Linked DNA regions of Peribacillus simplex NBRC 15720 = DSM 1321. Each later gene encodes a partner of the first gene's protein in a complex. Links are inferred from orthologs where the notes say so. Each region holds a gene or a part of one and is shown on either strand. Other genes may lie near its edges. The genes, in order: uvrA and mfd.

Region 1 (17,523 bases):
CTTTTTGAATTATTTATCCTTAGTTCATTATAATGGAGTGCTGTTGACATATACAAAAATGGGTATGCTTACTCCATGTTTCTACTAGAAGCTTCAAGTTGTTAATGGCATGAGGGGAAAAGTACTTATTTAACTAATTTCAATTAAATTTGAAGATTGAAGAGTGAAATATAGGGAATAGGGGAAAGTATGGTATGGCTTTTATTAACAGAGGAGGGATTTTTTTGTCCGATAAATCCAAAAAACCAAATGATGAATCGAAAGAAACATTAACGAACAGGCAAGGGCACCCGGTAACGAATAACCAGAGTCTTAGAACTGTAGGGAACAGAGGACCTAGTACACTTGAGAACTATGATTTTCTGGAAAAGATCAGCCACTTCGATAGGGAGCGTATCCCTGAACGGGTTGTGCATGCCCGTGGTGCAGGTGCACATGGTTATTTCGTTCCGACCGGTAAAGCGGGGGACGAGCCGACTTCAAAATATACGAGAGCGAAGGTTTTTCAGGAAGAAGGTAAAAAAACCCCGGTATTCGTGAGATTTTCATCCGTTATTCATGGAGGGACGTCCCCGGAAACGTTACGTGATCCCAGGGGATTTGCCGTCAAATTTTATACGGAAGATGGAAACTGGGATCTTGTAGGAAATAACCTGAAAATTTTCTTTATCCGAGATGCCATGAAATTCCCGGATTTGATTCATGCCTTCAAACCGGATCCGGTCACGAATATTCAGGACGGCAGGAGGATTTTCGATTTTTGCTCGAGTTCGCCTGAAACATTCCATATGGTTACCTTTGTGTTTTCCCCATGGGGCATTCCAGCTAACTACCGCATGATGCAAGGATCAGGGGTCAATACTTATAAATGGGTGAATGAGGAAGGGAAAGCCGTGCTTGTCAAGTATCACTGGGAACCGAAACAAGGGATCAAGAACCTGACACAGCAAGAGGCAAATGAAATTCAAGCTACGAATTTCAATCATGCCACACAGGATCTATATGAAGCGATTGAACGCGGGGACTATCCTGAATGGGATCTCAACGTACAGATCATGAGTGATGATGATCATCCTGAGTTGGATTTTGATCCGCTGGATGATACGAAGATCTGGCCGAAAGATGAGTTCCCATGGCTGCATGTCGGTACGATGGTATTGAATAAAAACCCTGAAGACTATTTCACTGAAGTCGAACAGGCTGCATTCGGCACGGGTGTCCTAGTGGATGGACTGGACTTTTCTGATGACAAGATGTTACAGGGACGTACATTCTCTTATTCCGATACACAACGTCACCGTGTTGGCGCGAATTATCTGCAATTGCCAATTAATGCTCCAAAGAAACCAACAGCCACGAATCAGACTGGCGGACAGATGCAATATGAAGTTGGCAGAGGCAGTCAAAGCCCGCACATCAACTACGAACCATCAACCGTCGGCGGCTTGAAAGAAGCCAAGCAGACGGGCAAGGAGTATACACCTATGGTGGAAGGGAAGCTTGTTCGTGAGACAATCGATCGCCAGAACAATACGAAACAGGCTGGTGAAACATTCCGTGAATTCGAGGATTGGGAAAAAGACGATTTAATTTCCAATTTAGTGGCGGCATTGGCTCCTGCCGACAAGCGCATTCAGGAAAAAATGATAGCACTTGCCGAAGAAGCCGATGAAGAGTATGGCCGCAGATTGAAAGAGGGACTGGCCACGGCTTCTGAACATACGGACTCTTCAAAACCTTTGGGTGGGACGGATAACCCTGAGGACGCCGTTAAAAAAGGACATGAAGCGGATCCATATTGATTGGAGTGAAAAGAAGCAAACTTCCCTTTAAAGGGGTTTGCCTCTTTTTTTTAATGGGCATAATTGATGGATGTGTGGAATGTTCTCCTGATGATGCCTTGAAAATCAAGTGGGAAATTGATTGGCAAAAAACCTCATAATCATTTAAACTGAAACTACTCTATTTTTCTCTTATAAAGGAGATGAAAAAATGATTAAAATTCTTTCTGCCCTTTTCCTTCCTTGTCTACTTGTCATGCTATTTTCAAGAGTCACCTATAACAATGTCGTAGGCCTTGTTTTAACTGTTGCCTTGATTACAGCTTCCGCATATAAAGGTTATACGCATACAAACTTATTGATCATCGTCGATGCCTTATCCCTGACAGTGGGATTTTGGTTATCAAAAAGAATGATGAAACGTACATCCAAGAGCGCCTGACACTAAAGGTGCTTTTTTTGTACTCAAACGTGTCATTCCCCTCAACACATCATGAAGTCCGTAACCTAAAAATAGAATGGATGTTCGCTTATTACTGGTTTGTTTTAAGGCTATTGTGGTAGAATGTGTATATATGCTTTATTAAACCGGAATAAATAGAAGGGATATAGGCATGTCCCGTTTTCATATAAAAATATTTCAATAGGAGGCTATGCTTGGTGAAGGATAAGTTTGAGTTAGTCTCAAAATACTCTCCTCAAGGAGATCAACCGGCAGCAATTGAAATGCTGGTCGAAGGGATTAAGGAAGGCAAGGAAATGCAGACGTTATTGGGTGCAACGGGGACAGGGAAAACGTTCACCGTTTCCAATGTGATCCAAAGAATCAATAAACCGACTCTTGTCATTGCCCACAATAAAACGTTGGCAGGGCAGCTTTACAGTGAGTTCAAAGAGTTCTTCCCTAATAATGCCGTTGAATACTTCGTTAGCTATTATGATTATTACCAGCCAGAAGCTTATGTTCCATCCACGGATACCTTCATCGAAAAAGATGCAAGCATCAATGATGAAATCGATAAACTGCGTCACTCGGCAACTTCGTCTTTGTTCGAAAGGAAAGATGTCATCATCATTGCCAGTGTTTCGTGCATATATGGACTCGGTTCTCCTGAAGAGTACCGGGAGATGGTTGTTTCCCTCCGAACAGGCATGGAAATAGAACGGAATGCCTTGCTGCACAGACTCGTGGATATTCAATATGAGAGGAATGATATTGCTTTCCAAAGGGGGACTTTCCGCGTTCGCGGCGACGTGGTCGAAATTTTCCCGGCCTCACGTGATGAACATTGCGTACGGGTGGAGTTTTTCGGGGATGAGATTGACCGTATCCGTGAAGTCGATGCCCTGACTGGTGAAATTACTGGTGAACGTGAACATATCGCCATTTTCCCGGCTTCCCACTTCGTAACCCGCGAAGAGAAAATGCGGATAGCCATTCAAAATATCGAAACGGAATTGGAAGAGCGATTGAAGGAATTAAGGGAAGATGAAAAACTCCTTGAAGCACAGCGCTTGGAGCAGCGGACCCGTTATGATTTGGAAATGATGCGGGAAATGGGCTTTTGTTCAGGGATCGAGAACTATTCCCGCCATTTAACCCTTCGTCCCTCAGGTGCGACACCATACACTTTAATAGATTACTTTCCAGAGGACTTCCTATTGGTCGTGGATGAATCACACGTAACCCTTTCGCAAATCCGCGGAATGTTCAATGGCGATCAGGCGCGTAAGCAAGTGCTAGTCGATCATGGCTTCCGTCTGCCGTCTGCAAAAGATAACCGCCCGCTAAGATTTGAAGAATTTGAAAAAAAGGTCCATCAATCCATATTCGTTTCGGCAACTCCGGGACCATATGAACTCGAACATACGCCAGAAATGGTTCAGCAGATCATCCGTCCTACCGGATTGCTGGATCCGACGGTAGAAGTGAGGCCTATTGAAGGGCAGATAGATGACTTGATCGGTGAAATACATGAGCGCGTCAAAAAGAACGAGCGTGTGCTCATTACGACCTTGACGAAAAAGATGTCTGAAGATTTAACTGATTATTTAAAGGAAATCGGCATTAAGGTCCAATATCTTCATTCGGAAGTGAAGACCTTGGAAAGGATAGAAATCATTCGGGAACTTCGAATGGGCAAATATGATGTACTCGTTGGAATCAATCTTTTAAGGGAAGGCCTGGATATTCCGGAAGTGTCGTTAGTGACCATTCTGGATGCCGATAAAGAAGGGTTCCTTCGCTCGGAACGTTCGCTTATTCAAACGATGGGCCGTGCAGCCCGTAATTCCAACGGCCACGTCATCATGTATGCAGACCGCATCACGAATTCGATGGAACTTGCCATCAATGAAACGAGCCGGCGTCGTGAAATCCAGGGAAATTATAATAAAGAGCATGGAATAATGCCTCAAACCATTCAAAAGGATATCCGTGACTCCATAAGGGCGACTCATGTAGCCGAAGAAAGCGAAGAGTATAAGGAAGACCTTGCACCAAGCCTCGCGAAGCTTCCTAAAAAAGAGCGTTTAAAAGTGATGGCAAGCATGGAAAAAGAAATGAAAGAAGCGGCAAAGGCACTGGACTTCGAGCGAGCTGCCGAGCTGCGTGATTTATTACTAGAGTTAAAAGCGGAAGGGTGACGAAACATGGCAATGGATAAAATTGTGATAAAAGGTGCCAGGGCCAACAATTTAAAGAATATTGATATCACGATACCGAGAGACAAACTTGTTGTGCTGACCGGATTATCGGGATCTGGAAAGTCTTCCTTGGCTTTTGATACGATTTATGCAGAAGGGCAAAGACGTTATGTAGAATCACTTTCCGCTTATGCCCGTCAATTCTTAGGCCAAGTGGATAAACCGGATGTCGATGCGATTGAAGGTTTGTCACCAGCCATTTCCATAGACCAGAAAACGACCAGTCGAAATCCTCGTTCAACCGTAGGGACTGTTACGGAGATCTATGATTATTTAAGGCTGTTATTTGCACGGGTCGGAAGACCGACCTGTCCGATCCATAATATTGAAATCACCTCACAAACGATTGAGCAAATGGTGGACCGCATTCTTGATTACCCTGAGCGAACCAAGCTTCAGGTATTGGCACCGCTTGTCTCAGGCAGAAAAGGGACACATGCAAAAGTTTTGGAGGAAGTTAAGAAACAAGGATATGTCCGCATTCGTGTGAACGGGGAAATGCATGATCTCAGTGAGGAGATCACTCTCGAAAAAAATAAAAAACATTCGATTGAAGTCATCATAGACCGGATCGTCATTAAAGAGGGTATCATGGCTAGGCTTGCAGATTCATTGGAAAGTGCTTTGCAGCTTGGCGAAGGCAAAGTCATCATTGACGTCATGGGTGAGGAAGAGCTGCTGTTCAGTGAACATCATGCTTGTCCATACTGCGGATTTTCTATTGAAGAGTTAGAGCCGAGAATGTTTTCCTTCAATAGCCCGTTTGGGGCCTGCCCTGATTGTGATGGCTTGGGGGCGAGGCTTGAGGTGGACCGTGATCTGGTCATCCCGAATCAGGATTTAAGCCTCCGTCAACATGCGATTGCGCCATGGGAGCCGACGAGTTCTCAATATTACCCGCAGCTCCTTGAAGCGGTAGCCAACCATTATGGGATAGATATGGATGTGCCCGTTAAAGATTTACCGGAAGAGAAAATGGATAAGGTCTTGCTTGGTTCAGGTAAAGATAAGATATATTTCCGTTATAAAAACGATTTTGGAAGAGTGCAAGAAGGATATATTCCTTTTGAAGGTGTTTTAAGAAACATCGAAAGGCGCTTCAAGGAGACGAGTTCAGACTATATTCGTGAGCAAATGCAGAAATATATGTCAGAACATCACTGTCCAACCTGTAAGGGTCATCGATTGAAAAAAGAGAGTCTTTCCGTGCTCATTCAAGGGGTCCATATAAGTGAAACGACAGCTTTATCAGTGGAAGATGCGTTAGTATTTTTCGATGAGCTTGATTTGACTGAAAAGGAAGCTGCAATTGCGAAATTGATTTTACGTGAAATTCGTGAGCGGCTTGGTTTCCTGGCTAATGTAGGTTTGGAATATTTGACGTTGAGCAGGGCAGCGGGAACATTATCAGGCGGTGAAGCGCAGCGAATACGATTGGCGACGCAGATCGGTTCCCGATTGACGGGAGTCCTCTATATCTTGGATGAACCTTCAATAGGGCTGCATCAGAGGGATAACGATCGATTAATCGAAACATTGAAGAATATGCGCGAAATCGGGAACACCCTGATTGTTGTCGAGCACGATGAAGATACGATGATTGCTGCGGATTATTTGATCGATGTTGGTCCTGGAGCAGGAGCACATGGAGGAGAAATCGTGGCCGCTGGTACTCCGGAAGAGGTCATGAATAATCCTAAATCCTTAACGGGCCAATATTTAGCAGGGAAGAAATTCATTCCATTGCCATTGGAACGCCGGAAAAATGATGGTCGTGTAATTGAGATAAAAGGTGCCAAGGAAAATAATTTGAAAAACGTTAATGTGAAATTCCCACTTGGGGTCTTTACAGCCGTTACAGGAGTCTCTGGATCAGGGAAAAGTACATTAGTGAATGAGATCCTCCATAAATCATTGGCTCAAAAGCTGAATCGGGCAAAAGCCAGACCAGGCGATTTCCGTGAGATCAAGGGTATTGAGCATTTAGATAAAGTCATTGATATTGACCAATCACCGATCGGCAGAACCCCACGGTCGAATCCAGCTACCTATACGGGTGTATTCGATGATGTTCGTGACGTGTTTGCCTCGACTAATGAAGCGAAAATCCGCGGTTATAAAAAAGGAAGGTTCAGTTTCAATGTGAAGGGCGGCCGCTGTGAAGCATGCCGTGGTGATGGCATTATCAAGATTGAAATGCATTTTCTCCCTGATGTCTATGTCCCGTGTGAAATCTGTCATGGGAAACGTTATAACCGTGAAACTCTTGAAGTGAAATATAAAGGGAAAAACATTTCCGACATTCTCGATATGACAGTTGAGGAAGGCGTTAGTTTCTTTGAAAATATCCCAAAAATCAAACGGAAGCTACAAACGATTTTTGACGTTGGTTTGGGTTATATCAAGCTTGGACAGCCTGCTACCACTTTATCAGGCGGTGAAGCACAAAGGGTGAAACTTGCTTCTGAATTGCATCGTCGTTCCACTGGGCGCTCCTTTTATATCTTGGATGAACCAACAACCGGACTTCATGTCCACGATATAGCAAGGCTGCTCCAGGTTCTGCAGCGGCTGGTTGACAATGGGGATACAGTTTTGGTGATCGAGCATAATCTGGATGTCATCAAGACGGCGGACCATATTATTGACCTGGGACCGGAAGGCGGAGATAAGGGCGGTACGATCGTCACTTATGGAACACCTGAAAAAATATGTGAAGTTTCCGAATCGTATACGGGAAAATACTTAAAACCTGTACTTACCCGTGATCAAATTCGCATGGAAAATTGGATTGAAGAAAAAGAAACTGAGCATGAACATGCTTAAAAGAACAAGCCATCAGGCTTGTTTTTTTGTAGAAAAATGACGGTGTGCATTTAATCAATCATTTGATTAAAGAGTAGGAAAACAAGATATTTCCGGGGAAATCATACATCTTCCTGTTCGGAAATTGTCATTTCCCTTTGTCGAATGATGGGAAAAACGGTATTTATGAAACTTTTTAGATATCTAGGCGTATGTATGAATAAAATGATAGAAGAAAGCGAGGAATGTTCATGCAGGAGGAAAGAAAGAAGATTTTAGAAATGATTCAGGATGGAAAGTTATCAGCGGAAGAAGCCATGGGCCTATTGGAAGAATTAGATAAAGCCAGTCAGGAAAGTGAAGCTAAAGAGCAGAAATTGCAAAATGAATTATCGACGGTAGTCGTGGATAAGAAAAGCGAAGGAAGCACTCAGGATACGTTTAAGAAGAATATCCAGTCATCGAAAGAAAAGATTATTGATTTCGTTGAAAGTGCTTTTAAGAAAATCAAAGAAACGGACCTAGATTTCAATTTCGGGAAATCTGTGGAGGTCAGTCATATTTTCCAGCATGATCATGATTTCCTGAATGTTGTTGATGTAGATATAGCAAATGGGAAAATAAAAATCGCCGCATGGGACCATAATGATGTCCGGGTTGAATGCCAAGCTAAGGTATACCGTGTGGAAGATATAGAAGAAGCCAGGAGAAACTTTTTAGAAGAGGTCGATTTTACGATTGAAAATGGAAAATTGAAGTTCAAGGTTCGTGAAAAATCCATAAAGGTTGATACGATCATGTACATTCCAAGGAAGGAATATGAGGACATTCATGTAAGGATGTTCAATGGAGCAATCACGACTGAATCATTGAAATCAGAGAACCTTAAAGCGAAAACGGCGAATGGTGCCATTCATATCATGCAGGGTACGGGTGAATCGTGTGAGCTTGAAACAGGTAATGGGTTGATCACCATTTCAGATACCAACTTTAATGACTTGGAAGCCGAGACCCTGAATGGACCGATTAATGCCGATGGGTACTTCAAGAAATTGGATGTCCAAACTTTCAATGGGGAAATCATCTGTACGAATTCAGGGATGGATTGCGATTCGATCCATGCTAAGTCAGTCACTGGAAAAGTCCAGCTGACCCTGCCACCAGGTAAGGCGATCGAAGGAGAGTTGAAATCAAATTTAGGAAGCTTTAATGTTACTTTGGAAGGGATGACCATCATCGAAGAGAAAAGTGATGTGGTTCAGAAGGTCCTTAAGTTTAAGACGGTTAAAGAAGAGGTTCCTGTGCTTCATGTCTTTGCAGAAACCAAGACTGCAGCGATAACGGTTTCCTGATGAAGAAGAAAGCCCGCTGATATAACTGGCGGGCTAGACTGTAGGCAAACTCGATGGAAAACGAGTTTGCCTACATTTTTTTTATGGTTTGTACAATTTGGATGTTGATTTCCGCCCCCTTTTGTCTGCAAGGTGAGCCCACCAATTTTTGGGGATGAAACAAGCGAAAGGATTCTGAAGTATTGTATGTTCCTCTCATCTCTTTCCTATTCACAGGGACCTTCCCACTGCCGTCATCCGGTTGGAGTGAATAAAAAAACAATAAATCGATAATGCTTTGTTTGGTTATTAACAGAAAAATGCTAAAATAGAAAAAGTATCTCAAAAAATAGCATCGCTCCAAAAGGAGGAAAGATATATGGCAAAAGTCCGTACAAAGGATATAGTAGAAGCGTTCGGTCTAGAACTTATCAGTGGGGAAGAAGGAATTAACCGACCAATCGTAACGAGTGATTTATCTCGTCCCGGACTTGAAATAGCCGGTTTTTTTGATTATTATCCCGCGGATAGAGTACAGCTTTTAGGTATGACGGAGATGTCCTTTTTTAATCGGTTGAATGAACCGGATCGAATACAGAGGATGGAAGAGTTATGCAGGGACTTTACTCCAGGCATCATCATTACGCGTGGTCAGGAAGTGCCGATAGAGTTGATCGAAGCTTCTGAGCGGGAATCGGTTCCTGTGATGAGATCTAGTATGAAGACAACAAGGTTATACAGCCGTCTGACCAATTTCCTTGAAAGCAGGTTGGCACCAACCACTGCTGTTCATGGTGTATTGGTGGATATCTATGGGTTAGGGGTGTTGATCACCGGGAAAAGCGGAGTCGGTAAAAGTGAGACAGCCTTGGAATTAGTGAAACGGGGTCATCGTCTCGTAGCCGATGATTGCGTCGAAATCAGGCAGGAAGACCAAGATACGCTAGTCGGGAATGCACCGGATTTAATCGAACATCTTCTTGAAATAAGAGGATTGGGAATCATTAATGTAATGACACTTTTTGGAGCTGGTGCAGTTCGGAGCAATAAAAAGATCTCAATCGTCATCAATCTGGAACTATGGGAAAAAAACAAGCAGTATGACCGGGTTGGTCTTGATGAAGAAAAAATGAAAATCATCGATACGGAAGTGACGAAAATTACCGTTCCTGTCCGTCCAGGGCGAAATTTAGCCGTTATCATTGAAGTGGCAGCCATGAATTACCGCCTGAAACGAATGGGAGTAAATGCTGCAGAACAGTTTTCAGATCGCTTGAACCATGCCATTGCAGATCCGGAACATGATGAATTTTAAAAGGTTATAGGAAATGAGGGGACAAAATGGAACAAGGAATACAGCCGCTGAATCCAATAGCGATAGATCTAGGCCCCATCCAGGTACATTGGTATGGACTAATCATCGGGTTCGGTGTGTTATTGGGTCTTATTATCGCTTTAAGGGAATCTGAGCGAAGAGGTCTTGATAAGGAAATATTTACGGATATGATTTTGTTTGCTGTCCCAATCGCGATCATTAGTGCCCGTATTTATTATGTGATCTTCCAATGGGAGTACTATTCACAAAACCCGGGGGATATCATAAAAATATGGAATGGCGGAATTGCCATACATGGTGCGTTGATTGGATCGGTGCTGACTGCAATCGTCTTTGCCAAGGTCAAAAAAGTCTCATTCTGGAAGCTGGCGGATATTGCTGCACCGAGCTTATTGTTGGGGCAGGCGATTGGCCGTTGGGGTAATTTCATGAATCAGGAAGCGCATGGGGGAGAAATAACAAGGTCATTCCTGGAAAATATGCATTTGCCTGAATTCATCATTAATCAAATGTACATAAATGGTGCGTATTATCACCCAACCTTTTTGTATGAATCGATTTGGAATATCGTCGGTGTCATTATTCTCTTAAGTTTACGGAAGGTGAACTTGCGCAGGGGGGAACTATTTTTAACCTATGTATTATGGTATTCCATCGGCCGTTTTTACATTGAAGGATTGCGGACGGATAGTTTGATGCTGACGGAATCGCTGCGTATCGCACAAGTGATCTCGATTGTGTTGGTAGCTGTAGCCATTGCTTTAGTGGTCTATAGAAGGGTCCGCGGGCATGCAGACAAAAAATATTTAGATGCATAGGGAATATGTGTAAAGGGAGAGGGCATAGTGTTAGTGGATTCGATTAAAAAGGGACTTCTTTCAGGCTTGAATACAACTTGGTCTTTGGGAAAAGTGATATTCCCAGTCACTCTGATCGTCACTGTGCTTCAATATACGCCTGTCTTGCCCTTCATCATTAACTTGATAGCGCCTTTGATGAATCTCATCGGTCTTCCAGGGGATGCGGCAATTCCGCTCGTGTTAGGGAATTTCCTGAATTTGTACGCAGCGATCGCTGGCATATTAACGCTTGATTTAACTGTGAAAGAAGTTTTTATTATCGCTATGATGCTATCTTTTTCACATAATTTATTGATCGAGTCAGGTGTGGCTATGAAAACCGGTGTCAAGCTGTGGATCATCTTAACTGTACGGATCGGGCTTGCGCTTTTATCGGCGGTCGTCATCAATCTTGTTTGGCAGGGCGGATCTGAAATGGCCCAAGGAGTGGCTATCGGGGAGGCTGCAGAGATTAACGGAGCGGGTGCAATCCTTTTACATGGGGTCATCCAGGCCCTTTCAGGAATCGGCCAGCTGGCGGTCATCGTTATTCCGCTCATGGTGGCGGTTCAAATCATGAAAGATTTAAAATGGCTGGAAGCCTTCTCGAAAGCCCTGGCTCCCTTCATGAAGGTCCTGGGGATGAAGCCGAATGCCTCCATGCCTTTCGTTACAGGCCTGACTCTCGGTTTGGCATATGGAGCAGGCGTAATGATTCAAGCGGCTAAAGAGGATAATGTTTCGAAGAAGGATATGACGATTGCATTTATCTTTTTAGTTGCCTGCCATGCTGTTGTAGAAGACACACTGATTTTTATTCCGCTGGGGATTCCGGTCTTGCCGTTGTTACTTATTCGGGTACTCACTGCCATTGTTTTAACGATGGCCGTTGCGTATATATGGAATCGGACTGACAGGGTACAGAGAAAGGAAGCTGTATATGAACAGTAACATAACTACATTATTATTTGATCTTGATGGGACGTTGATCAATACAAATGAATTGATCATCGCCTCTTTTACAGAAACTTTAAACCACTTTTGTCCTGGAAAGTTCAATCGGGAAGATATCATTCCATTTATCGGACCGACTTTGGTTGATACTTTCTCTTCCATTGATCCAAAACGAGTGGATGAAATGATTGCATACTATCGGGAGCATAATTGGAGGAACCATGATTTGCTTGTGACACAATTTGACGGAGTGTTCGAAACCGTTCAAACATTGAAGCAGAGCGGCTATAAATTAGCAGTCGTTACGACAAAGAAACGTGATGTCGTCGAAAAGGGCCTGCGTTTAAGCAAACTGGATCAATTCTTTGAAGTGGTGGTCACGCTGGATGAGGTGGAAAAGGCAAAGCCGGACCCAGAGCCTTTGGTAAAAGCTTTAAATCAACTCGGTTCGGTTCCTGAAGAATCGATCATGATTGGCGACAGTTATCATGATATTATGGGCGGGAAAAATACAGGTACAAAAACGGCAGGGGTCTCATGGTCCATTAAAGGCCGTGAATTCTTAGAAAGTTATCACCCTGATTATATGCTTGAGCAGATGGCAGATTTATTGAATATCGTTGAGGTTGACAAGCTCACGGAGGCAAGAAAATGAGACGCACGTCCCGCTATCCAGTTGAAGGGGCCAATTCACTATGGCATGTATATAAGACCGTTCCATTCTGGAAAGTCGTAAAGAATTTTGTGGTGATACAGTTGGCGCGTTATACGCCTTTTCTGGGCATGAAGAATTGGCTATACAGGACTTTTTTACATATGAAAGTCGGGAAGCATACTTCGTTTGCCTTGATGGTCATGCCGGATGTGATGTTTCCGGAAAAAATATCGGTTGGAATAAATACTGTCATTGGCTATAATACGACGATCCTTGCTCATGAATATTTGATTCATGAATATCGTTTAGGAGATGTAGTCATTGGTGATGAAGTATTGATTGGAGCGAATTCGACCATTCTTCCAGGACTTTCAATTGGTAATGGGGCGATTGTCTCTGCGGGGACGCTTGTCCATAAGGATGTTCCGGAGGGAGCTTTCGTCGGGGGAAATCCAATGAAAATCATATATACCAAAGAGGAAATGCTTGAGAGAGAGCAGCAAACTTCCTTATGAAAAAAGGGACTTGCCCATATATGCGGCAGGTCCTTTTTAATGGCATTTTGGGTATAACGGAGTCAGTTCATTCTTTAGATGCCCTATCACTTCGTTGATTGATACATTTTCCTGGTTCACCGTCGCTTCATACGTTTCTTTTAAAATTCGAAAAAAACTTTCCTGTGCCTGTTTATCCATATTGAGCATGTCCTCCTATCATCTATTAAAGATTTATGAAGATGGGGCTGAACAACTTCAGCCCCATATCTCATTTATCTATTTCCGATTTCAATAAATCGGCAACCAATACGTACCGTTCCGGTGCACTACCAATATATGAAAAAGGATAGCAGGTTGTTACTGTCAGTGTAGCTTTAGGCTTGGGAACGATCACGGTACGGTCATCTGCATCGACGATACGAACCTTCCTCACTTTATATGTAAACGAACCGGCTTCTGTCTTGGCAATCAGCAAGTCGCCCTCGCCGACTTTACCTAGATCTCTGAAAATTGTATCTCGGTGACCGGATAAAACGGAATTATCCTTTTCACCGGGGAGGACGGACCCCGCATAATGACCGACACCCTTTTCGAGTTCATCTTCGTCCGTTCCGTGATAAATTGGGAGTGTTGCCTCGATTTTTGGAATATAAAGCTCACCCATCAAATCACCTTTCTCCGGTCGTTCTTCATATAGTTCAAGCCGAGCGGGAATATCTGCTTTCGTCTTCGGTTCGGGGAGCTTAGCCGTCACTTCCGTTGTGTCAGATTTCATTTTATATAGGGCATAGCCTTTTAACAGCGTATAGGCGTTTGTCGTTGTAAAATAAAAGCCTAAGGTTAAAAAGCAAACAGCAGTGATAAGTAACCACTTTTTCTTATGCCTGGATTGCCTATTTTTGCTCATCTTAATTAGTGAGTCTCGCTTTTCTAATTAATCCGAAAGCGATACCCATCAACACTAAACCGATTAAAGCACCGAATAAGTAATTACCAGCCGTTTTAGGAAGCACTCCGCCTTTTTCCGTTTTATGTTCAGGTTTTGCGGGTTTCTTCTTTTCTTTTTTTACCTCAGCCACTTTAGAAATGACCTCAGTGGACTGTTTAATGTCATTACCGGTTTCTTTCACTAAATCAGAACCGATCATTTCACCTGTCAATGTGAAATCGAGCAAAAAATTGCTGTTTAAATCATAAATGGAAACTAGTAAACTAGCATTCGTCAATTCCTTAAGCTGGAATAAAGCCTCAAGGGATAGGTTTGTCGTGACACCATCCTGAATTAAGGCGAATTTGAATTGAATTTGCAGCAAGCTTTGAAGATCTTTATATATAGAAAGCAACTCAGCCACTTGTTCTGCTGACAATTCATCAATTGTTTCAAAATACTCGAGTTGATCCATCCTATCGGAGATCGCTATTAAACGATCTTCAAAAGAAGGGTCTTCGACGATAGGTAAAAGATGGTTCATGAATCTGTCGAGCTCTTCGTCTGTAAGGCCGATCTCAGTAAAGAGACCATCCATTAAATCGATGATTTCTTCCTCATCATATTCCATCTCTTCCTCATCATAACCCATTTCTAAATCGATGATATCCTCAATGTCGTAAATGAAATGGAAGGTATCGATGATGGAATCTCCCTCTTCCAGTTCGCCGTATTCTATTAATAATTCCGTAAGTTCAGCTTCTGTCATTTCATATTCATTAAGTAGATTCTGTAAGGTCTCAGGGGTGACGGTCTGTCCTAATGTATCACGCAACTCTTCTACCGATTCCAGTTCATTCAATGTTAAGTCATAATAGGATAAATACTCTTCCAATTCTACTTGCGTCATTCTAACTTCAGAAAGGTATGCATTAAGCTCATCCTGGTTGATCTTAGTTGCCGCAAAACCCTTCGTTCCGCTTAAACCCAGTGAAAAAAGAACGATAAGTGCCACAAAAAATGTAAAAAATCTCTTCATTCCCAGTTCCTCCTAAAATTTTATAATGTTACCAAACTCCTAAATATTATAAAACAGCTAAACCAAATGGTATACATTAATAACGATAAATGGCTAAAGATAGGAAGAATTATCCGGGGAAAAAGGTATAATTCCTTCCGATAGGACTTAAACCAATCATGAAGAATATCCATGACCACCGTGGTATTGAAGTAATGGGGTTAGGCATATTTTCCTTGACGTAAGGTGGGGGCAGGGGTAAACTATTAATAACTTCAACCTGCTACCATATTAGCGAACTAAAGTGATTTAATAGATTATTTCGAGTATTTATATGATTATGTCATTTTATTTGATACTATTTTTATTATATGTTATCCGAAATTTGGATTTAAGCGTGAAACCTTGGAAAGATAAAGGGATAAACAAAATAATGAATGGGTGCATCGGTTTTTGCCTATAGGCGGACCGATTGGATATAGATAGTAATCAATATTTCAAAAGGATGTGCAGTCGTGACAAAGCCATTTATGTTTGAAAAACCATTAGGCATGAGAGATACATTGCCGGTGCTGTATGAAACGAAAGTGTTGGCCAGAAATAAAATGAGTGATGAAATCAAGAAGTGGGGCTATCAATTTATTGAAACGCCTGCTTTGGAATATTATGAAACAATTGGAGAGGCTTCAGCAATATTGGATCAACAGTTGTTTAAACTTCTTGATTCCCAGGGGCATACGCTAGTACTCCGTCCAGAGATGACAGCCCCCATTGCACGGGTCGCAGCATCCAAACTGTTAAAACAGCAAATTCCGCTTCGCTTGGCCTATTCCGCGAATGTATACCGGGCACAGCAGCGTGAAGGAGGCAGGCCTGCAGAATTCGAACAGATTGGTATTGAGTGTATCGGAAATAAGTCTATAAGTGCCGATGCTGAAATGATTGCCCTGCTCGCGGATGCTTTAAAGGCTGCCGGACTTCAGGATTTTAAGATTTCCATTGGACATATTGGATTTCTGCAAGAATTTTTCTTAAGCATTCTAGGTACGGAGGAAAGAGCCTCTATATTAAGGAAGTTTTTGTATGAAAAGAATTATGTTGGTTATCGCGAGCATGTTAAATCACTGCCGCTTTCATCGATTGATAAACAACGGCTTATCGAATTTACCTCATTAAGGGACAGTGAAGGAACCTTGGAAAAGGCGCTAGGGTTGGTTGAAAATAATAAAGGGCAAGATTCTTTGGCTGAACTGAAGGAATTGTCTGCGCAGCTGAAAGAATTTGGCGTAGAACAATATGTGAGCTTCGACTTAACATTGGTCAGTCATATGAGTTATTACACGGGAACCTTATTTGAAGTGTATGCCGGACAAGTTGGTTCGCCGATCGGCAATGGCGGCCGGTATGATAATCTGCTTGAGAAGTTCGGCTGGAATGCTTCGGCCACAGGTTTTGCAATCCGGGTGGATCGTCTTGCAGAAGCTCTTGGGGAGCCGATTCAGCCTGTCGCACCAGAATGTATTTTATTCAGTCCCGAACGGAGATTGGAAGCAATTGAATTTGCAAGAATGAAACGCTCCGAAGAGAAATTAGTAACGATTCAAGATATTACAGTCGTCCAAAATGTCGATGCTTTTACACGGACATTTTCTGAAGTTCATTTATTCGTAGGGAATGGGGGGAATGGAAAAGATGAATAATAGCTTTTTAACGATTGCGATGCCGAAAGGGAGAATATTTGAAGAAGCGGCAGAGCTATTAAGAAGGGCCGATTTTCGTCTCCCTCCCGAGTTTGATGATTCCCGGAAATTGATCCTTGAAGTGGAAGAGGAGAATCTGCGGTTCATTTTAGCTAAACCGATGGATGTCGTAACTTATGTGGAACACGGCGTCGCTGACATTGGAATTGCAGGGAAAGATGTCATGTTAGAAGAAGAACGTGATGTCTATGAGTTACTTGATTTGAAAATCAGTGCCTGCTATTTAGCTGTAGCTGGACTGCCTGGTACGAAAATAAGTGACATCGCCCCCAAAATAGCCAGTAAATATCCGAATGTTGCCTCCAGTTATTTTCGCGAGCAGGGGGAGCAAGTCGAGATTATAAAGTTGAATGGGTCTATTGAGTTAGCACCGTTAATTGGTTTAGCTGAACGAATCGTCGATATCGTTTCAACGGGGCGGACATTGAAGGAAAACGGTCTTGTGGAATATGCAAAAATCGCCAATGTGACTTCGAGGCTTGTGGCAAACCCTGTCAGCTATCGAATTAAAGAAGCAAGGATTACTGAAATCGTGGAACGACTAGCAGAAATTATTGAATAGTAAAGAATCGCTAATGAGGTGAAGGTATGAAAATAGAACGGTTTGCTGAAGGGATTTCACTGAAACGCTCGGTTGAAGCAGGTACTGCCGATCAAAGAAAAGCGGTTCAGGATATTATTTATGATGTCAGGAAAAGCGGAAACGCCGCTTTACATACCTATACCGAACGTTTCGATGGTGTCAGCCCAGAGGAATTACTTGTATCGGAACAGGAAATGGAAGAAGCGACAGCGGCCTTAACTGCTGAGCAGCTTGATATTATTCAAGAAGCTGCGAATAATATCCGAATGTTTCACGAGAAACAAATTCGAAATTCATGGTTTACGACTGATGATACGGGAACGATGCTAG
Region 2 (12,197 bases), 400 kb from region 1 along the record:
GGTTACCAAATGGCTCTCCATTATCGATGCCGACATTGCGGAACTAAGCTGGGCTCAATCGAGGCACACTCACTGAGTACGGAGCAGTTAGGTTTTAATCAACTTACCGATGAAGAGCGACAAGAGATGATCGTTTATGATTCTGAAGGGGATATGCATGTAAGGGCGATATGTGAAGATTGCCATGAATCGCTGCAAAGAAACCCTGATTTATATGAAAACGATTATATTATTCATTAGCGGGAGAGGGCTTTGGACAAAATCCAAAGCATTTTTCCGTTTGTCTGGAATACCAGGGCACATCGCCGTTAATAAAGAGGACGCTTGGTGAAATGGCCAAGTTCAAATACAAGGATTTAAAATGTTTTTCGCACGTTAAAGAGAGGGGGGAAAGAAAATGAATGGATTGCAGAACTTGTTCTCCAAACAAGATGATGTTCATTCGTTAATAGCCGGCATCGATGAAGGACTTAAGGAGCAAATCGTCTCTGGTCTGACGGGTTCCTCGAGATCACTATTGCTGGCTTCCGTATATGAAAAGACGAATAGGCCCATTTTATTAGTTACCCATAATTTATTGCAAGCACAAAAATTCCATGAGGACTTATCCAGTTTCATACCCGAGGAAGAATTATATATATATCCAGCTAATGAATTGATTGCGGCTGATTTGAGTGTAGCCAGCCCGGAATTAAGGGCCCAACGTGTAGAGGCATTGAACTTTTGGGCGGAGGGAAAGAAAGGGATTGTCATTGCGCCAATTCCCGGGGTGCGTCGTGTGCTTCCTCCAAAGGATATTTGGAAGAGGCATCAGCTCGCGTTTAATTTAGGGGAAGACATCGAACTTGAAGCAACGCTTAATAAATTCATTGCTATGGGTTATAACCGGTCTGAAATGGTTGCTTCTCCAGGTGAATTCAGTATCAGGGGCGGTATAATCGATATTTATCCGATCACCGAACCTAATCCAATACGAATTGAATTATTCGATACCGAAATAGATTCAATAAGGACTTTTTCAAGCGAAGATCAGCGGTCCATCGAGAAACTCAAGAAAGTGACGATTGGTCCTGTCAGTGAGGCTTTGCTAGAGACGGAGCATATCGAAAGAATCATAACAAGGCTAGAGAGCGGATTAAGTAAAAGCTTGAAGAAACTTAAAGATGAAAAAACCAAGGAACAGCTGGTTCAAACGGTCAGTTATGAACTTGAACAGCTGAAAATGGGGAATAAACCCGACAAAATCTTTAAATACTTAAGTTTAGCGTATGAAGATCCAGCTAGTTTAATAGATTATTTACCGGTAAATGGTTTGGTTTTCTTAGATGAAATCAGTAGAATCCAGGAAATCAATGATTCTTTGGAAAAGGAAGAGGCTGGTTGGTACACGGACCTTTTAAGTCAGGGACAAATTATCCATGATATAAAATTGGCTCACCCCATGCAGGAATTAATAATGAAATCCAGCAGGCCGTTTGTATACCTTTCATTGTTTTTACGGCATGTACCGCATACGAATCCTCAGAATATCCTGAATTTTGCCAGTAAACAAATGCAAAATTTCCATGGACAGATGAATGTGTTCAAAGCTGAACTGGAACGTTGGAAAAAAGGGAAATATACAGTCGTCATACTTGGACAGGATGAAGAACGGGTAAAAAAGCTGCATTCAGTTTTAGCCGATTATGATATAGAAGCAGCAGAACTGTTTAATGCGAACAGCATCCTTCCAGGTAAAGTACAGATTTTACGCGGCAGTCTGAATAGCGGCTTTGAATTACCTATGCAAAAGTTCAGTATCATTACGGAAACGGAATTGTTTAATAAGAAGTCAAAGAAATCAGTACGGAGACAGAAATTATCGAATGCGGAGCGAATCAAGAGTTATTCCGAACTGAAGATAGGTGACTATGTCGTTCATGTTAATCACGGTATTGGTAAATACTTGGGTATTGAAACCCTTACGATAAATGGGGTCCATAAAGATTACCTGAATATTCGTTATCAAGCGGATGACAAATTGTATGTTCCTGTCGACCAAATTGATCTTGTCCAAAAATATGTCGGTTCTGAAGGGAAAGAACCGAAGCTTTATAAGCTAGGCGGAACGGAATGGAAACGTGTCAAAAGCAAGGTTCAATCATCCGTTGAGAACATTGCCGATGATCTAATCAAGTTATATGCAGAAAGGGAAGCGGCTAAGGGCTATGCCTTTTCACCTGATGGTGATATGCAGAGAGAATTCGAAACATCATTCGCTTATAGCGAAACGGAAGATCAATTACGTTCCATAGTCGAAATAAAAAAGGATATGGAACGGGAACGGCCGATGGATCGTTTATTATGTGGCGATGTTGGATATGGGAAGACAGAGGTGGCCATCAGGGCCGCTTTTAAAGCCATAATGGATGGCAAGCAAGTTGCATTTCTTGTTCCGACCACAATCCTCGCCCAGCAGCACTATGAAACATTAAGGGAGCGTTTTCAGGATTATCCCATTTCGATTGGTCATATGAGCCGTTTCCGGACTAAAAAACAGCAAACGGAGACGATTAAAGGCTTGAAGGCCGGCACGGTGGATATAGTGGTTGGCACGCATAGGATTTTATCCAAAGATATCGTGTACCGCGATTTGGGGTTGCTTATCATTGATGAAGAACAGCGCTTTGGCGTTACACATAAGGAAAAGATCAAACGGTTAAAAACTAATGTGGATGTACTGACTTTGACTGCGACGCCGATTCCGAGGACTCTTCATATGTCCATGTTGGGCGTGAGGGATCTGTCTGTCATCGAAACACCGCCTGAGAACCGATTCCCGATCCAAACTTATGTCATGGAGTATAATGGCTCGTTGGTAACGGAAGCGATAGAACGGGAATTGGCCAGGGACGGTCAGGTTTATTTCCTTTACAATCGGGTAGAGGATATAGCAAGAAAAGCAGAAGAAATTTCCATGCTGGTGCCCGATGCCCGTGTCACCTATGCTCATGGGCAAATGTCAGAGCAAGAACTGGAAGCCGTCATGTTCGGCTTTTTAGAAGGTGAATATGATGTTTTGGTAAGTACAACCATTATAGAGACGGGTGTTGATATCCCGAATGTTAATACGCTTATAGTGAATGAAGCTGATAGAATGGGACTTTCACAGCTCTATCAGCTGCGTGGCCGTGTAGGGCGATCCAATCGGGTGGCATATGCATTCTTCACTTATAGGAAAGATAAAGTGTTGACGGAAGTAGCAGAAAAACGTCTTCAATCCATTAAGGAATTTACAGAATTGGGTTCAGGGTTCAAAATCGCGATGCGTGATTTATCCATCAGGGGAGCTGGAAACATTCTAGGGGCTCAACAACATGGCTTCATCGATTCAGTTGGTTTTGATCTGTATTCACAAATGTTGAAAGAAGCGGTAGATGCGAAACGTAATGACCAACCAGCCGAAGAAAAGAACAACCTGGAAATTGACGTTGAAGTTGATGCTTATATCCCTGATGCCTACATAATGGATGGACATCAGAAAATAGAAATGTATAAAAGGTTCAGAGGGATTGCTTCGCTTGAAGAAGTGGAAGAATTACAGGATGAAATGATCGATCGTTTCGGAGAATATCCAGAAGAAGTTTCCTATTTATTCATGATTGCCGAAATGAAGGTATATGCAGAAATGGCCGGAATTGAAAGCATTAAACAATTAAAGCAGGAAATCAGCATTCTCCTTAGGGAAAAGGTCAGCAACGATGTGGATGGACAAAAGGTGTTCGAGCTGGGATCGAAGTATGGCCGTATGGTGGGCTTCGGCATGGACGGCAATCGAATGAAGCTGGTCCTGCACATAAAAGGCGTAGAACAAAGCAAGTGGCTTAATATCTTATTTGAGATGGCCAAGGGTTTACAGTATGTAAAAAAAGAGACGCAAGCCACAAAAAACTGAATTGAATGATTGTCCTCTCGAAGAAATTTTTTTAGGTACCATGGTAAAAAAATGCAACAAAAAGAAAAATTTTTTCAAAGTGCATAGAACTTACCATTAGAAAAATACTAAGTACAATAGCTGGTGATGATTTTGCTGCAAAATGAGGATTTATCAAATCAATTAGATGAAAGTGAGGCAACATTAGATGAAAGCAACTGGTATCGTTCGCCGAATTGATGATTTAGGAAGAGTCGTCATCCCGAAAGAAATTCGCAGGACCCTCCGTATTCGTGAAGGAGATCCACTGGAGATATTTGTAGATAGAGATGGGGAAGTCATCCTAAAGAAATACTCTCCTATTAGTGAATTAGGCGATTTTGCAAGGGAATATGCAGAAGCACTTTATGATAGCCTTGGAAACCCAGTTATGATTTGTGACAGGGATACTTACATTGCAGTGGCAGGCGGCTCCAAAAAAGAATACTTAAATAAAAGCGTTAGTGAACTAGTGGAAAAAATCATGGAAGAAAGAAATCCTGTCTTGGAGTCTCCGAATGGACAAATTTCATTCGTTGATTCCAATGATGAAGAGGTTCAATCTTATACTGCAGCTCCGATCATTGCGAGTGGCGACCCGATTGGTGCCGTCTTGATTTTCTCTAAAGATAGTACCATTGGTGAAGTGGAACAGAAATCTGTTGAAACAGCAGCGAGTTTCCTAGCTAGACAAATGGAACAGTAACCTTGGACATGCCATTATATTTTTAAAGGTGAAAAGGGCAGCAATCGCGCTGTCCTTTTTGCTCTTTCTAAAAGGTTAACCGGATGGGGGCAGACATAAAGTGGGGGAGAATATTCTTCGAGGTGAATATGGAAAAAAATTAACAGTATGGCTGGGATTGAAAAATAACCATTAGAATTATGCTATAATAACTACCACATATGAGTGAAAAGGGGAAAAAGAATGGCTGAAAAGCCTTATAAAACATCAAATGAACTTTTTCGAGGTGCGCTGATTTTGAGCGTAGCAGCGATTATCGTAAAAGTATTGAGTGCGGCCTATCGCATACCTTATCAGAACATTGCGGGTGACATCGGGTTTTATATCTATCAACAGGTTTATCCCTTCTACGGTGTTGCTTTTACATTATCAACACTTGGCTTTCCGGTAGTCATATCCAAACTTATTGCCGAACGGGAGTCTTCCAAAAATAACTTTGCAGTCAAGGACATTTTAGTGACATCATTCGTCGTCTTAAGTTCGATAGGAGTCATGATGTTTGCTGCACTATTCCTTGGCGCTGATTGGATTGCAGGATGGATGGAGGATCCGCATTTAGCCGGTCTGCTGAGAATCGTTGCCTATTCCTATTTATTAATGCCGATTTCATCTGTTTTAAGAGGCTATTTTCAAGGAATAAACGACATGTTACCGACGGCAGGTTCGCAGGTCGCTGAACAATGCATCCGTGTATTGACGATACTTGTGCTTTCCACAATATTCGTGTATCTTGGCTACTCTCCTTATATGGTCGGCAAGGGGGCAGTCTTCGGTTCGATTACCGGCGGCATAACTGGCCTGGTACTGCTTATTGCTTTCGTTATTTTAAGAGAAGAATGGAAGCTTTTTTTACGAATGAGAATCAAACCGGCAAATTTCATCAAAATTTCCAAGGTCCTGATTTTCCAAGGTTTGGCCTTTTGCATAACTGGCTTGATCCTCATCTTGTTTCAGTTCGTTGATTCACTGCACCTGTATTCCCTACTAAGGGAAACGGGTATGGGGGAAAAGGAAGCCAAAGAATGGAAAGGGGTATATGACCGTGGACAGCCTTTACTTCAGCTAGGTACAGTCGTGGCCAATTCTTTTGCATTGGCGCTTGTACCTGTAATATCCGGATTCGTTCAGAGGAACAATGAACATGAATTATTGAATAAGATTAAGTTGGTGCTTCGTGTAAGTGCGACGATAGGACTCGCTGCCGCGATCGGGCTGGTGGTGACGATGAAGCCTGTCAATCATATGCTGTTCATGGATGCCAAAGGGACAATTACTTTAGCAATTTTCTCTTTATCGATTTTATTCACATCCCTCATAATGGCAGAAGCGGCAGTAATTCAAAGTTTAGGCTATTCGTTCGTACCGGTGATCATTACGATTGTGGGGGTGGGCAGCAAGTGGGCTTTAAACCTTGTTCTAGTTCCCCATTACAAAATCGCGGGAGCAGCCTCGGCAACAGTTCTTGCATTTATGATCATGACTGTATTATTTTATGCGGTTTTGAGAGTACATATTAAAAAGGCATTAATTGAAAAGAATCACGTGTTAATAATCTTGAAGAGTACGGTTTATATGGGTACGGCGGTTGTTTTATTCAATAGCTTATTCGAATTGATGTTTTCAGGCGAGAGCCGGTTGTTAGCTACGATCCAAGCTTTGGTCGGTGTAGGGATCGGTGCAGCCGTTTTTGTGATGACCGCCATTCGTGCAGGCTTATTTGGTGAAGAAGAACTTTCACTTATACCCGCAGGTTCAAAGCTTAAGCGATTTATAATAACGAATAGGAGTATACGAAATCATGAATGAGATTACGATAATAGGCCTTGGTGCAGGGGATTTAGATCAGCTTCCACTAGGGATTTATAAAAAATTGATACAAACAGAACAATGTTTCGTAAGAACGATCGATCATCCGGTAATCGGAGATTTGAAAAGGGAAGGAATCAATTTCACGGCGTTTGACGGGATATATGAAAAGCACGACCAATTTGAAGCGGTATATGAAGAAATTGCCGGAACATTATTACAAGAGGCTTCAAACCGTTCCGTTCTATACGCGGTACCGGGGCATCCTATGGTTGCGGAAAAAACGGTTCAGCTTTTGCTCGAAAAGAGTCCGGCTCTTGGAATAGCCATTAAGCTGGAAGGCGGGCAAAGTTTCCTTGATCCATTGTTTCAGGCTGTTAAAATCGATCCGATTGAAGGGTTCCAGCTTTTGGATGGAACAGATCTTTCCCCGGATGATTTGCACATTACCCAGCATATGATAATCGGACAGGTGTATGACGCATTCAGTGCATCCAATGTGAAGTTGACTTTAATGGAAAAACTTCCGGATGACTACGAGGTATATATCGTTACAGCGGCAGGCAGCAGTCAGGAAAAAGTGACAAAATGTGCTCTGTTCGAGCTCGACCGTCAGATGGAGTTAAGTAACTTGACGAGTGTTTATGTCCCGCCTGTTAAAGAAGAAACGTTACAGTATCGGGAGTTTTCTAAGCTACGGCAGATCATCGCAGAACTTAGAGGTCCTGACGGATGTCCTTGGGATAAGAAACAAACTCATGAAAGCTTGAAGAAATATCTAATAGAAGAAGCGTACGAGCTGATTGATTCCATCGATGAAGAGGACGATGAGGGCATGGTTGGTGAACTTGGGGATGTCCTTCTCCAGGTGATGCTTCATTCACAAATCGGTGAAGATGAGGGCATGTTCACGATCGATGATGTGATTGAAGGCATTACGGCGAAAATGATTCGACGCCACCCTCATGTATTCGGAAATGTTGAAGTGAACGGCGAAGAAGATGTATTAGTTAACTGGCAGAAAATTAAAGAAAATGAAAAAGGGAGCGAAACAAAAGCTCTGAAATCCATACTGGATGGTATTGAGAAATCGCTGCCAAACTTACTTCGAGCCGAAGAGTATCAAAAAAGGGCTGCGAAGGTCGGATTTGATTGGGATGAGGTTTCCGAAGCCTGGAAAAAGGTCAGGGAAGAAGTGCAGGAATTGGAAGAGGAAATATTAAGCCCGAACAGAGATGTCGAAAGAATAAAATCAGAGCTGGGCGACCTCTTTTTTGCGCTTGTCAACATTTCACGTTATTATGACATACAAGCGGAAGAAGCCGTCTACAAGGCAAACCAGAAATTCCACCAGCGTTTTACATATATAGAAGAGTGCATTCAAAGGGCAGACAAAAAGTTTGAGGATTATACATTGGAAGAATTGGATTCATATTGGGATGAAGCAAAAGCTAAAGGACTTTAATTAAGGGAGAGATTTGAATGTCGATGAGATTGGATAAATTCCTAAAAGTTTCAAGGTTGATCAAGCGCCGCACACTAGCGAAGGAGGTTGCGGATAAAGGGAGAATCACGATTAACGGACAACAGGCCAAAGCAAGTTCGAATGTGAAAGATGGCGATGAGTTGACTGTAAGATTCGGTCAAAAGCTGGTTACTGTACGTGTCGATAAAATTCAAGAAACGACGAAAAAAGAAGCGGCTGCAGATATGTATACTATCGTAAAGGAAGAAAAGCTAGCGGAGGAGTAAGGACAGGCTTGGTTCTAATTCCACTCTTACGGACATACACTTGTACAAAATCAGTGGTACTGTGAGGGATGAAAAATGAGCCAATATATTGATCCGAATGCTGGTTACACAAAAGGAACGATCCAAGAGCACGATGTAACGATGAAAGGCCGCCGTTTACTTGATATTACCGGTGTCAAACAAGTTGAAAGTTTTGATAATGAAGAGTTTCTGCTCGAAACGTCAATGGGATTCTTATCTATCCGGGGCCAAAACTTGCAAATGAAGAATTTAGACGTTGATAAAGGCGTCGTTTCCATTAAGGGAAAGATTTTCGACCTTGTTTATTTAGATGAGCAATCTGGGGAGAAAGCTAAAGGCTTCTTTGGCAAATTGTTCAAATGACCTTAACGATCCAATTTTATACGTTGCTTGCGATGATAGGCATGGGCAGTGGCTTTGGAGCTGCCCTGGATACGTATAGCCGGTTCCTGAATCGTTCAGAAAGGAAAAGGTGGATTGTATTCATCCATGACTTCCTTTTCTGGATCATCCAGGGACTCCTTATTTTTTATGTTTTGTTTTTAGTGAATGAGGGAGAGTTTCGCCTCTATTTATTTTTGGCCTTATTATGCGGTTTTTCAGCTTATCAAGCACTTTTCAAAGGTTTCTATCAACGTTTTTTGGAGATTTTGATAATACTTGTGATAAAGTTGGCGAGATTTATAACGCATTCGGTTCACATGCTGATATTTCTACCGATAAAATGGGTAATAGTATCTGTAATAGCCATCATCATTGGGATAGGTAAGTTCGTTTTAGCATTATTAAAATGGGCGGGGAAACTTCTTCTCTTTATTTTGAATATATTCTGGAGGCCATTAAAATGGATTCTGACTTATATATGGAATTTATTGCCGGTTTTTGTTACGAAAAACGTCGGGAAGTTTTATAATAAAGGAAAAGGGATTTTATTGAAAATAAAGAATTCTATATTTAGAACGCTAAATGGATGGAGAAATAAAAAGAAATGAGGAGCGATAAAAAATGAGTAGCCTGCGTAAAAGGAAAGTGGCAAAAATAGAAAATCCCTACGTCGCTCAACAAGAGAAAAAAGTACAAACCGTAGAAAAAAAGAAGCGTGGTCTTATGCGTAGATTAACTCTTTACTCAGTTTTCGCCGCTGTCTTTTTGATTTTTGCCGTTTCCACCCTCATAACGCAAAATGTTGCACTGGATGAGAAAGTTAAACAGAAGGAAGAATTGAAGGGAAAGTTAGCTGAATTGAAAAAAGACGAGACCCTTCTTAAAGAAGAAATCGTAAAGCTTAATGACGACGACTATATAGCGAAAATAGCCAGACGGGATTACTTCTTATCTGAAAAAGGCGAAATCATTTTTACCCTTCCAAAAGGGAAGGAAGATAGTGACTAATATTGACACTGTTTTTTTACTTTCGTTATAATATAGTGTGAAGAGATTTTTTTAACATTTCTAAGGAGGAACATTTTTTTTATGTCAATCGAAGTAGGCAGCAAGTTACAAGGTAAAGTAACAGGCATAACTAATTTTGGTGCATTTGTAGAGCTACCTCAAGGTTCAACCGGTCTTGTCCATATCAGTGAAGTGGCTGATAACTATGTCAAGGATATCAATGATCATTTAAAAGTGGGCGATACAGTTGAGGTGAAAGTCATCAATGTTAAAGATGGCAAGATTGGCTTGTCCATAAAAAAAGCGATAGACCGTCCTGAAGGTGAGCAAAAACCTGCATACACACCACGTCCGCGCCAAGGAAGAGGGAATGACAGCCGTTCCAAAGACTTCCGCTCGAAAGGTAATAGTTTCCAACCGAAGGAAAACTTTGAGCAAAAAATGGCTAAATTCTTAAAAGATAGCGAAGACCGCTTAACGACCCTTAAACGTAGCACCGAAACGAAACGGGGAGGTCGAGGAGGAAGACGCGGATAAAATTGCTGCTGAAAATAATAGTTTAGCAACTTTTCCTGTGAAATTATTCATAGTGTAGATAAAGGCAAGCTTGCCGGCTTGTCTTCTTTTAATTATCAACGACATAAAAAAAGCGCCTCTGAACACTTACTAAGATAAGTGTTCAGAGGCGCTTTTGGTATTTGATGACCCGTACGGGATTCGAACCCGTGTTACCGCCGTGAAAGGGCGGTGTCTTAACCGCTTGACCAACGGGCCGTGATTTTCATGATAAAAGATAGCGGCAGAGGGGATCGAACCCCCGACCTCACGGGTATGAACCGTACGCTCTAGCCAGCTGAGCTACGCCGCCATAATGGTAAGTGCTACTGAAGCACAAGTTATATCTTACATTCGTGAAGGAAAAATGTCAACAAAAAAAATAAAGTTTGTCGGTTTCCATTTCCTGATTATTTATTCGTGTTATTTTCCGCAAAAATAACCTAAAAACTTTGCTTTTCTTCAAAAAAAAAAGAACACCCGTTTCTGTATTGAAAAAAAAGGCACAAAAACCTGTATACAAATGATTGTTCAAGAAGAATTTCGTCGAACGTTTTTCTTATCCGCTTATAAAATTCTGACAAAAAAATGGACAAGCCCTCTATATAATAAAAATCACTAATACGAATGGGGTGTTGAAATGGAAAAAGTAGAAAGACCTATGATGGAACCTCTTGGAGATGTTCAGTTAAAAGAAGCGAAGGCAGGGGCCATCAATTGGATCCAACAACTGCAAATGAAGACGGAAGATATATTCATAAAAAAAGGCATCTCTTTAGCAATTATCGGTTTTTTATTAGGACGGGCATTAATTCTTTCGCAGCTGGCACCATTTGGACTTCCGTTTTTCGCAGCCGTTTTTCTCATGAGACGTGACAGGGCGCCACTGGCTTTATTCGGATTGATTGCAGGTGGGCTGACCGTTCACTATTCCAACAGTTTAGTAATCTTTGCATCGGCGTTCCTGCTTCTGTTATTTCATAAGATTAAGAGGCCCGCCGTAGAAGGACAATTCAAGACGATGTCGATGTACGTCTTTGCTTCACTATTCCTGGTCAACCTGGCTGAGCAATATCTGGTATTTCGAACGATTCAGCTGTACGACTTGATGATGATAGGAGTAGAGGCGGGACTCGCAATGATTTTAACCTTAATCTTCATACAGTCCATCCCGATGCTGACCATTCGGACTAAGTCCCAATCATTAAAGACGGAGGAAATCGTCAGCATCATCATCTTGCTGGCTTCGGTGATGACCGGAACCATCGGCTGGATGATATACGATTTATCACTCGATCATATATTCTCGCGATACCTGGTCCTCCTCTTCGGGCTGGCGGGAGGGGCCGCCATAGGCTCCACTGTAGGTGTAGTTACTGGATTGATATTCTCCTTGGCAAGTATTGCGAGTCTTTATCAAATGAGCCTTCTTGCATTTTCAGGGCTTCTGGGCGGTTTGTTGAAGGAGGGAAGGAAGATAGGGGTTGCCGCAGGCCTCTTGATTGCTACGTTACTGATAGGTTTATATGGTGAGGGCACCAGTAATATTATGGTGACCCTTTATGAATCACTTATAGCTGTGGCCCTATTTATATTGACACCGTCATCCATAATCAACAAAATAGCGAAACATATACCGGGCACAGTCGAGAATTCCGATGAACAGCAGCAGTATGCCCGGAAAGTGAGGGATGTCACCGCTCAAAGGGTGGAGCAATTCTCACATGTATTTGAGGCGCTCTCTAATAGCTTTTCCCAAGTGGATGAAAGGGGGAGATTGGAGGAAGATGAGAAAGAATTCGACTACTTCTTAAGTAATGTAACGGAAAAAACGTGCCAGCTTTGTTTTAAAAAAGAACAATGCTGGTCCAAGAACTTTAATACAACCTATGACGGCATGCAGGAAATTATGCTTCAATTAAGTGAAAATAATGGTCAGCTCCCTCAAAAAACTTCGAAAGAATGGGGGAAATA

Evidence for each region.
Region 2: the proteins of uvrA (region 1) and mfd are in contact, whole or in part, in a crystal structure (PDB 4DFC), measured with the Escherichia coli proteins. The link is inferred for Peribacillus simplex NBRC 15720 = DSM 1321 from one-to-one orthologs.

The regions. Positions count from the first base shown.
Region 1 is NZ_CP017704.1:2,898,903-2,916,425, forward strand. What follows is about bases 4,075-7,513. They hold uvrA (excinuclease ABC subunit UvrA), read left to right. Parts: upstream 4,075-4,433; coding sequence 4,434-7,313; downstream 7,314-7,513. Other genes in these bases: uvrB (excinuclease ABC subunit UvrB), read left to right, coding at 4,075-4,427. In the rest of the region: BS1321_RS13830 (catalase), read left to right, coding at 195-1,802; BS1321_RS13835 (CsbA family protein), read left to right, coding at 1,993-2,223; more of uvrB, read left to right, coding at 2,442-4,074; BS1321_RS13850 (DUF4097 family beta strand repeat-containing protein), read left to right, coding at 7,544-8,644; hprK (HPr(Ser) kinase/phosphatase), read left to right, coding at 9,003-9,938; lgt (prolipoprotein diacylglyceryl transferase), read left to right, coding at 9,965-10,777; BS1321_RS13870 (nucleoside recognition domain-containing protein), read left to right, coding at 10,805-11,749; pyrophosphatase PpaX, read left to right, coding at 11,739-12,407; BS1321_RS13880 (acyltransferase), read left to right, coding at 12,404-12,922; BS1321_RS27515 (YwzD family small protein), read right to left, coding at 12,959-13,102; BS1321_RS13885 (class D sortase), read right to left, coding at 13,173-13,811; BS1321_RS13890 (processed acidic surface protein), read right to left, coding at 13,813-14,871; BS1321_RS13895 (ATP phosphoribosyltransferase regulatory subunit), read left to right, coding at 15,366-16,550; hisG (ATP phosphoribosyltransferase), read left to right, coding at 16,543-17,172; hisD (histidinol dehydrogenase), read left to right, coding at 17,199-17,523. UniProt on the Escherichia coli protein: The UvrABC repair system catalyzes the recognition and processing of DNA lesions. UvrA is an ATPase and a DNA-binding protein. A damage recognition complex composed of 2 UvrA and 2 UvrB subunits scans DNA for abnormalities.
Region 2 is NZ_CP017704.1:2,496,355-2,508,551, reverse strand. Bases 62-4,134 are described here. They hold mfd (transcription-repair coupling factor), read left to right. Parts: upstream 62-397; coding sequence 398-3,934; downstream 3,935-4,134. Other genes in these bases: spoVT (stage V sporulation protein T), read left to right, coding at 4,122-4,134; BS1321_RS11935 (anti-sigma-F factor Fin), read left to right, coding at 62-240. Outside these bases: more of BS1321_RS11935, read left to right, coding at 10-61; more of spoVT, read left to right, coding at 4,135-4,658; BS1321_RS11920 (putative polysaccharide biosynthesis protein), read left to right, coding at 4,881-6,503; bifunctional methyltransferase/pyrophosphohydrolase YabN, read left to right, coding at 6,496-7,968; BS1321_RS11910 (RNA-binding S4 domain-containing protein), read left to right, coding at 7,992-8,255; sporulation protein YabP, read left to right, coding at 8,331-8,639; spore cortex biosynthesis protein YabQ, read left to right, coding at 8,636-9,268; BS1321_RS11895 (FtsB family cell division protein), read left to right, coding at 9,282-9,668; BS1321_RS11890 (S1 domain-containing RNA-binding protein), read left to right, coding at 9,750-10,205; spoIIE (stage II sporulation protein E), read left to right, coding at 10,864-12,197. UniProt on the Escherichia coli protein: Couples transcription and DNA repair by recognizing RNA polymerase (RNAP) stalled at DNA lesions. Mediates ATP-dependent release of RNAP and its truncated transcript from the DNA, and recruitment of nucleotide excision repair machinery to the damaged site.